DNA from 2 places in the Streptomyces sp. YGL11-2 genome. Region 2 is predicted to be linked to the other one. Evidence: riboswitches for the same ligand, from Rfam matches in the RefSeq annotation. Region 2 holds a riboswitch; the other holds the start of a gene.
What was found. Region 2 has a riboswitch for cyclic di-AMP ahead of ACO1BR_RS29285 (M23 family metallopeptidase). Riboswitches for the same ligand answer to the same signal wherever they lie in the genome.
Positions count from the first base shown of each region.

Region 1: it holds a riboswitch for cyclic di-AMP, as region 2 does, so the genes downstream of both, ACO1BR_RS23575 (transglycosylase family protein) here and ACO1BR_RS29285 (M23 family metallopeptidase) in region 2, are expected to answer to the same signal.

Region 1 is NZ_JBNHIN010000021.1:71,770-76,482, forward strand. It holds gene ACO1BR_RS23570 (transglycosylase family protein) at 1-1,090, shown strand, start outside; cyclic di-AMP (ydaO/yuaA leader) riboswitch at 1,341-1,510, shown strand; gene ACO1BR_RS23575 (transglycosylase family protein) at 1,518-2,189, shown strand; gene eno (phosphopyruvate hydratase) at 2,564-3,844, shown strand; gene ACO1BR_RS23585 (FtsB family cell division protein) at 4,015-4,470, shown strand; gene ACO1BR_RS23590 (DUF501 domain-containing protein) at 4,685-4,713, shown strand, end outside.
Region 2 is NZ_JBNHIN010000031.1:81,672-86,384, forward strand. It holds gene ACO1BR_RS29275 (M16 family metallopeptidase) at 1-496, shown strand, start outside; gene ACO1BR_RS29280 (M16 family metallopeptidase) at 535-1,917, shown strand; cyclic di-AMP (ydaO/yuaA leader) riboswitch at 2,269-2,425, shown strand; gene ACO1BR_RS29285 (M23 family metallopeptidase) at 2,438-3,217, shown strand; gene ACO1BR_RS29290 (GntR family transcriptional regulator) at 3,495-4,184, shown strand; gene ACO1BR_RS29295 (HPr family phosphocarrier protein) at 4,601-4,713, opposite strand, start outside.

The sequences.
Region 1 (4,713 bases), on a different contig from region 2:
CACGGCAGGAGTAACCGGCGCGGGCCTCGCCCTGCCGCTGTTCGCCGCCAGCGGCGCCCACGCCGCCGACACCGCCACCTGGGACAAGGTCGCCCAGTGCGAGAGCGGTGGGGTGTGGAGCGCGAACGCGGGCAACGGCTTCTACGGCGGCCTGCAGCTCACCCAGGAGATGTGGGACGGCTACGGCGGCTCGGCCTACGCCTCCCGCCCCGACCTCGCCAGCCGCGCCCAGCAGATCGCCGTGGCCGAGGCCATACTCGACGACCGCGGCCCGGACGCCTTCCCCGGCTGCGCGGCCAACGCCGGCCTCACCAAGGACGGCCGGACGCCGGACGTCGACCCCGGCAGCACGACCAGGCCCTCCCCGCGCCCGTCGCACTCGCACACCGCCGACCCCTCCGACGGGTCGGACGACGACTCGGGCACCGCCGGCCCGTCCGGTTCGGCGCCCGGACCCGACACCCCGGGCTCCACGGACGCTGGCGACCAGGGCGATCAGGGTGGCCAGGGCAACCAGGGCGACCGCGGAAACCATGGCGACAAGGGCAACCGGGGCGACCACGGCAACAAGGGGGACAAGGGGAACAAGGGCGATAAGGGCGATCGCCCTGCCGACCCCACCACGGACCCCACCACCGACCCCACCGGCCCGTCGGCGACCCCGTCGCCGTCCGGTACGGCCTCTCCCGGGCCCGGCGACGGCCGGCCGGCCCCGTCCGTGCCGCCCGGCCGGGGCAAGCACCGCGGCGCCCCGGACGACGGCGAGGGCAAGGGTGACGGCAGGAACGGCAGCGGTGACGGCGGCAAGGGTCGCGGCACCGGCGCGGGCCCGGACGAGGACCGGGGCGACGACCCCGCCGGCTCCCCGGGCGGCCACGCCTCCCGCGGCGGTGACGCGCACGGCACGCCCCCGGCGGGTGCCGACCGGTACCTCGTACGTCCCGGTGACACCCTGTCAGCGATCGCCGGGAGCCATGACCTGCCCGGCGGCTGGCCCGCGCTCTACGCGCACAACAAGGACGTCGTCGGCGCCGACGCGGACCTGATTCGCCCAGGTCAGCTGCTCGATCTCGGGCACGGGGAAGGGTAGTTACCGGCGGTTCGTCCGGTTTCTCCAAAGTGAGACAAGGCTCTCGTTGCGGGGGGTGGGTCCTGGCCCGCCCCCCGTTGCCATACCGGTGCCGACCTGCGGAAATGTGACCTGCGATGATCAAAAACGGTCAACTTGGTTCAGAACATGGGGTTTGAACACCAAGCGGGTTACTGCTTACGGTCGGGACCGCTCGCCAAAGCGGGCTCTGCGATCGCACGCCGAATCCTGCCGGCGGTCGGAGGCAACCGACGCGCAAGCGCCGAAGGCAGGAGCGGGGGACCCAAGGTAGGTGCCGGCCCCGCCCGTGAAAGCGGGTCAGCCGGCTTGGGGTGAAGCCGTGTGTGCAGCACACACGGCCGGGCAACTCACATGGCCCGAACCCGACAGCTCACCTCGTAGGCGTCGGTGAGGAAACGAACGCACCATGCTGATCAACAAGGGCAAGCACCGTCGCAGCTCCAAGGCCGTCCGCGTCGCCACCCTGGCCGGTGTCGCCGGTGCCGCCGTCGCCGTCCCGCTGATGGGCGCCACCTCCGCCTCCGCGGCCTCGGTCGCCACCTGGGACAAGGTCGCCCAGTGCGAGTCCGGCGGCAACTGGTCGATCAACACCGGTAACGGCTACTACGGTGGCCTGCAGTTCTCGAACTCCAGCTGGGCCGCCGCCGGTGGCACCAAGTACGCGGCCCGCGCCGACCTGGCCACCAAGGACCAGCAGATCGCCGTCGCCGAGAAGCTGCTCGCCATCCAGGGCCCGGGTGCCTGGTCCTGCGCCGGCGCCGGCAACCTGACCGCCGGTGGCCCGGCCGCCAACGTCGACGCGTCCGGCTCCGCCGTCAAGAAGAGCCAGGGCACCACCGAGACCCGCAAGAAGACCGAGGGCACCACCAAGAAGTCCGCCCCGGTCCGCGAGAAGGCCCAGCCGGCCCCGCAGCACTCGCACCGCTCCGGCGAGACCTACACCGTGAAGTCCGGTGACACCCTCGCCAAGATCGCCAAGGCGCACGGCACCAACTGGAAGGCGCTGTACGCGGCCAACAAGTCCGTCGTCGGCGGCAACCCGAACCTCATCTTCCCGGGCCAGAAGCTCAGCATCTGAGCCGCTTCGGCCGGCCCGGCCGTCTGAGCCGAACGTGAGCCGGACCCGATCCGGACCGGCCGTCCGAGCCTGCCCCGCCCCGGCGCGTACTTCCCCCGAGCGCGCCGCGGCGGGGCTTCTCCATGACGTCATGACGTCGCGTCCCTGACGTCGCGTCCCTGACGTCGCGTCCGTGACATCGCGCAGCCCGCCCGACGGGCGCCTTCCGCCGCTTTCCCCGCTCAGCGAACAATGCACCCAAACATTCCGTGAACTGGGCCTTTGGCCTGCTTGTTGGGTTTTTCCGTCCCACGGAGCGGGCCGAGGGCGAGCGGATCCGCCCGGGGCCGTTAGGCTCGTGCTGCAGAACTCCAGACACCCATGAAGGAGACAACGTGCCGTCCATCGACGTCGTCGTAGCCCGCGAAATTCTCGACTCGCGAGGTAATCCCACGGTCGAGGTCGAGGTCGGCCTCGACGACGGCAGCACCGGCCGTGCCGGCGTGCCGTCCGGTGCCTCGACCGGCGCCTTCGAGGCCATCGAGCTTCGCGACGGCGACCCGAACCGCTACCTGGGCAAGGGTGTGGAGAAGGCCGTCCTCGCCGTCATCGAGCAGATCGGCCCGGAGCTGGTCGGCTACGACGCGACCGAGCAGCGGCTGATCGACCAGGCGATGTTCGACCTGGACGCCACCGACAACAAGGGCTCGCTCGGTGCCAACGCCATCCTCGGCGTCTCCCTCGCCGTCGCGCACGCCGCCGCCGAGGCCAGCGACCTGCCGCTGTTCCGCTACCTGGGCGGCCCGAACGCGCACATCCTGCCCGTCCCGATGATGAACATCCTGAACGGCGGCTCGCACGCCGACTCCAACGTGGACATCCAGGAGTTCATGATCGCCCCGATCGGCGCGGAGTCCTTCTCCGAGGCGCTGCGCTGGGGCGCGGAGGTCTACCACACCCTCAAGAAGGTCCTCAAGGAGCGCGGCCTGTCCACCGGCCTCGGCGACGAGGGCGGCTTCGCGCCCAACCTCGGCTCCAACCGCGAGGCACTCGACCTCATCCTGGAGGCCATCAAGCAGGCCGGCTACGCCCCCGGCCAGGACATCGCGCTGGCGCTGGACGTCGCCGCCTCCGAGTTCTACAAGGACGGCAAGTACCAGTTCGAGGGCAAGGACCGCTCGGCCGCCGAGATGACCGAGTACTACGAGGAGCTGGTGGCGGCCTACCCGCTCGTCTCCATCGAGGACCCGCTGTTCGAGGACGACTGGGCCGGCTGGAAGGTCATCACCGACAGGCTCGGCGCCAAGGTGCAGCTGGTCGGCGACGACCTCTTCGTCACCAACCCGGAGCGCCTGGCCCGCGGCATCGAGGAGGGCTCCGCCAACGCCCTGCTGGTGAAGGTCAACCAGATCGGCTCGCTGACCGAGACCCTGGACGCCGTCGAGCTGGCCCAGCGCAACGGCTTCAAGTGCATGATGTCGCACCGTTCCGGCGAGACCGAGGACGTCACCATCGCCGACCTCGCCGTCGCCACCAACTGCGGCCAGATCAAGACCGGCGCCCCGGCCCGCTCCGAGCGCGTCGCCAAGTACAACCAGCTGCTGCGCATCGAGGAGATCCTCGACGACGCCGCGGTCTACGCGGGCCGCAGCGCCTTCCCGCGTTTCAAGGGCTGACGCCCTGAAACGCTCGGCGGTCCGCCGCTTCAAGGGCTGACGGCCGCAGCCGCGGCAGCGTCCGTACGTCTTCCGTCCGTCCCCGGCACCGGTCCCGTACCGTTGCCGGGGACGTACGTCGTTGTGGCGACACGGCGGCACGACGGAATCTGAAGGGGAGGCGAGGCCACGTGCCCGCGGACCGGTTCTCCACCGCGACCCGGCTCAAGGCGCTCGGCGAACAGGCCGCCGCCCGCGTCTACCGCGCGAAGCGGCGCCCCCGACGCAACCGCCTCACCGGCCGTGCCGCCCTGCTCGCGCTGGTGATGTGCTCCCTGGTCGTCGCCCTCGCCTACCCGATAAGGCAGTACATCTCCCAGCGTTCGGACATCGCCGACCAGCGCCGCAAGGCCCAGGACGCCGGCGCCGAGCTGAACCGGCTGCGCGACGAGAAGGCCCGCTGGCAGGATCCGGAGTTCGTCCGGCAGCAGGCCCGCCGGCACCTGCACTACGTCATGCCGGGCGAGACCGCCTACACCGTCCAGGACGGATCCGGCGTGCACGCGGCACAGAAGGGGGCGGCGGCGACGCAGCCGCCCTGGTACGAGAAGCTGTGGGACGGTGTCGACGCCGCGGACCAGCGGTAGGCCCTGGCCGCTGGGCCGGGGACCCGGCCCTGGCTCATCGGACAGGCCCCAGCCCGTACTGTCGACACCGGGACCGTCCGCACGGTCCCGCCCGCACGACCCCCGCGGTGGTACGCACCGGGCCCGGCGGCCGGCCGGCCCCGCGGGGCGGTCCGCCGCCCCGCCCGGCACCGCCGCCACCGGACAGAACCCGCCGCCCTCACCGAAAGCGCCCATGGAAACGCCTCCGCCCCAGACCGAGCC
Region 2 (4,713 bases):
CACCGTCCTGGGCGGCGGCGAGTCCTCCCGCCTGTACAACCGCCTGGTGCGCCGCGACCGCACCGCCGTCGCCGCGGGCTTCGGCCTGCTGCGGCTGTCGGGCGCGCCCTCGCTGGGCTGGCTGGACGTGAAGACGTCCGGCGGTGTGGAGGTCGCCGCCATCGAGGCCGCGGTCGACGAGGAGCTGGCGCGCTTCGCCGACGAGGGGCCGACCCCGGAAGAGATGGAGCGGGCCCAGGCCCAGCTGGAGCGCGAATGGCTGGACCGCCTCGCGACGGTCAGCGGCCGTGCGGACGAACTGTGCCGCTTCGCCGTCCTGTTCGGCGACCCGCAGCTCGCGCTGACCGCTGTGCAGCGCGTCCTGGAGATCTCCCCGCTGGAAGTGCAGGCGGTCGCCAAGGCCCGGCTGCGCCCCGACAACCGCGCCGTGCTCGTCTACGAGCCCACCGAGCAGACCGACGCCGCCGACACCGAGGAAGAGGAGGCGGCGCAGTGAACGACGCCACCACCCGCGACGACGCCCCCGTGAGCACCATGGACTTCCACCCGCAGCCCCAGGGGGGCGCGCCCAAGCCGTGGGCGTTCCCGGCCCCCGAGCGCAGCCAATTGCCCAACGGTCTCACCCTCCTGACCAGCCACCGCCCCGGCCAGCAGGTCGTCGCCGTCGAGATCAACCTCGTCGCCCCGCTGGACGCCGAGCCCGAGGGCCTGGACGGCGTCGCCACGATCATGGCGCGCGCCCTGTCGGAGGGCACCGACAAGCACACCGCCGAGGAGTTCGCCGCCGAGCTGGAGCGCTGCGGCGCCACTCTGGACGCGCACGCCGACCACCCCGGCGTACGGGTCTCCTTGGAGGTCCCGGCCTCCCGGCTGCCGCGGGCGCTCGCCCTGCTCGCCGACGCGCTGCGCGCCCCCGCCTTCCCGGACAGCGAGATCGAGCGGCTGGTCCGCAACCGCCTCGACGAGATCCCGCACGAGCTCGCCAACCCGGCGCGGCGCGCCGCGATGGCGCTGTCCAAGGAGCTGTTCCCGGCCACCGCCCGGATGTCCCGGCCCCGCCAGGGCACCGAGGAGACCGTGGCGCGCATCGACGCCGGGGCCGTCCGAGCCTTCTACGACGCGCATGTGCGGCCCGCCGCGAGCACCGCCGTCATCGTCGGCGACTTCACCGGCGTCGACCTGGCCGCGGTCCTCGCCGACACCCTGGGCGCCTGGACCGGATCCACCGCCGAGCCGCTGAAGCCCGCGCCGATCGTCGCCGACGACAGCGGCCGGGTGGTGATCGTGGACCGCCCCGGCGCCGTTCAGACGCAGCTGCTCATCGGCCGGACCGGACCCGACCGGCACGACCGGGTGTGGCCCGCGCAGGTGCTCGGCACGTACTGCCTGGGCGGCACGCTCACCTCCCGACTGGACCGTGTGCTGCGGGAGGAGAAGGGCTACACCTACGGGGTGCGTGCCTTCGGGCAGGTGCTGCGGTCCTCCGCACCCTCGTCCCCCGAGGGCGCCACGGGTGCCTCGCTGCTGGCCATCAGCGGCTCGGTGGACACCGCCTCCACGGGACCGGCCCTTGAGGACCTGTGGACGGTGCTGCGCACCCTCGCGGCAGAGGGGCTGACCGACGCCGAACGCGATGTCGCGGTGCAGAACCTCGTCGGCGTCGCGCCGCTGAAGTACGAGACCGCGGCGGCCGTCGCCGGCACGCTCGCCGACCAGGTGGAGCAGCACCTCCCGGACGACTTCCAGGCGCAGTTGTACGTCCGCCTCGCGGAGACCGGCACGGTCGAGGCGACCGCGGCGGCCGTCAGCGCGTTCCCGGTGGACCGCCTGGTGACGGTCCTGGTGGGCGACGCGGAGCAGATCGTGGAGCCCGTCAAGACACTGGGGATCGGCGAGGTGACGGTCGTCGGCGGCTAGCGTCCGCCGGCATGACGCCCGTCATGTGACGGCTGGTCACTTGGCGACAAAGCGGCTCCCGTGGTGGTCACCCGCCACGGGAGCCGTCGCATGTCCGCCGCCGGCCGCAGCGAGCCCGCTGCCCGTTTCCACGTGTCACCGTGCTCCCGTCGGACGGGCACGCCGCGTGTTCCGTGCGTACCGCCGGCCCGCGTTGCCGGTCCGTGCCGCTGATGTCCCGTCCCGCGCTGCTGGTTGCCCTTCCGAGGTGTGGCGTCCCGCACAAACAGCCGATTCTGTTTGCCGATTGAAAGTTGTCCCGTTTAGCGTCGGTCCGGCTGTTCGTCACAAGACCGCCACAACAGTGGCACCGGACAGCCATCGCCGAGTCCCCGTACGGCGCGAGCCAGGGGAGCCGGGGACCCACATGTCCCTTGGGGTGAATCGGGCCCCTCTCCGGAGGAGCCCGTAGGAGACCTTCCTGCTCCGAACCCGTCAGCTAACCCGGTAGGCGAGAGGGAAGGAAAGGACCAGCCAGTACATGGCGTTCACCCGTGCCACCGGGAAGCACCGCCGTGCGAGCCGCACCGCTCGTACGACCCGCAACATCGCCGGCATAGCCACCTTCGCGGCCTCCGGTGTCGTCGCTTCCATGGCGTCGCCCGCGCTGGCCGCCACCGGCGAGGCCGCGCACCACGACACCGGACTCCAGCAGGCCGTCGTCGTGGGTGACGAGCTCGCCGGCCGGATCGAGGCCCAGGCCGACGCGCAGCAGGCGGCAGCCGAGGCCGCCGCCGCGAAGGCGAAGGCCGAGGCCGAGGCCAAGCGGCGCGCCGAGGAGGCCAAGAAGAAGGCCGAGGCGGAGCGGGCGGCCAAGGAGCGCGCCGCCCGCGAGGCCGAGCGCAAGCGCCTCAACACCTTCGTCGCCCCTGTGGACGGCTCCTACGTCTCCACCCCGTACAAGGCGTCGAGCGGCCTGTGGTCCTCGGGCAGCCACACCGGTATCGACTTCCACGCCGCCTACGGGACGTCCGTCCACGCCGTGGGCTCGGGCACCGTCGTGGAGGCCGGCTGGGGCGGTGCGTACGGCAACAACATCGTGATCAAGATGAACGACGGTACGTACACCCAATACGGTCACCTGTCGTCCATCGGCGTCTCCGTCGGCCAGACCGTCACCCCCGGCCAGCAGATCGCCCTCTCCGGCAACACCGGCAACACCACCGGTCCGCACCTCCACTTCGAGGCCCGCACCGGCCCCGAGTACGGCTCGGACATCGACCCCGTCGCCTACCTCCGCTCGCACGGCGTGAGCGTCTGACCTCCCGCCGCATCGCGCGTCCCCCAGGAGCCTCGGCCCGCCCCCCACGCGGGCCGGGGCTCCGCCGTATCCGCCGCATCCGGTCGTATCCGCCGTCGCCGTCTCCGCAGGGCCGGGTGTCCGGCCGGTCCACCGGCCACTGGACCTCCGCCGCATCGGCCAAAAAATATCGATAAATTCACGGCATCCGCAGGAAACCTCGTCCTGGTCGAATAGAGTCGAGGGAAAGGCGCCGATCGGCGGCGTTTTCGAGGGGAATACGGCGGAGGCACGGACGATGCGAGGCCACATTTCCGCGCATGCGGTGTGCACAGCGATTCGCGACGATATCGTCTCCGGCGTGCTCGCGCCGGGAAGCCGGCTGATCGAGGACATTCTCGCCGCGCGTTACGGAGTCTCCAGAGTCCCGGTGCGCGAAGCGCTGCGCACCCTCCAGTCCGAGGGCTTCGTCACCACCCGCCACCACGCGGGCGCCTGTGTCGCCGAACCGACCGAGCAGGAAGCCGCCGACCTCCTGGACATCCGTGCCCTCCTGGAGCCGATGGGCGCCGCCCGCGCGGCCGTCCGCCGCAGCCCCGCCCACCTCAAGGTGCTCCGCGGCCTGGTGCGGCTCGGCCGGGAGCGCGCCCGGCACGGCCACCCCGCGGATCTGCGCCAACTGGACGGCTGGTTCCACGAAACGCTCGCCCAGGCGGCCGGCAGCCCCAGCCTGACGGCGCTGCTCACCCAGCTGCGGCGCAAGATCGAGTGGATGTACGTCGTGGAGCCGACGGCCCGGGTCGCCGACGCCTGGGACGAGCACGGTGCCGTACTGGACGCGGTGGCGCGGAGCGATGCCGATCGGGCCCGTGCCCTGATGGCGGCTCACATCGAGCGCTCCCTTCCGGTGCACCGGCTGCGGCGCCCCGCCGCGGCGGCCGTGAGCGATTCGAAACGGCCCGTCAACACGGCGCGTGCGCGGAATTAACACGCGGGCCGTATACAAAGAGGTGCGGAAAGACTCTTGAGTGGGCCGCAATGACTCCTGTGCGGGCCGGAATGCGTTTCTGTATTTCCGTGCGGCATGTCGGGGGGATGGGGTAGGCGCATCCGGTATTCCGTCGATTTCGCCCGAGGTGGTCGTTGATTCTCGCGGGATGTTATTTCCCGTGAGCTTAATTTCCGCGTCGTTCGGTCCGGATATCCGCTTCCCGTATTCGCCGGCGGTCCCGTGATCGGCCAGAGGTCCCGCCATGCCGGCCCTGTGTGCCGAGTACCGGACCGCGGACAGCGAGACGGCCCCGTCGCGGCGACCGTGTCCGGTCGTCGCGGCGGGGCCGCATCGGCGGAAGTCCCGGCGGGCCCGGCGGGTGCGAGCGGGGCCGCGGAGGGCTTCGAGTGGTCTCAGACGGTCTCGGGGAGCTCTTCCAGGCCCTCCGTGACCAGCTTGGCCAGGCGGTCGAGTGCAGCCTCGGCGCCCTCGGCGTCAGAGGCGAGCACGATCTCCTCGCCGCCCT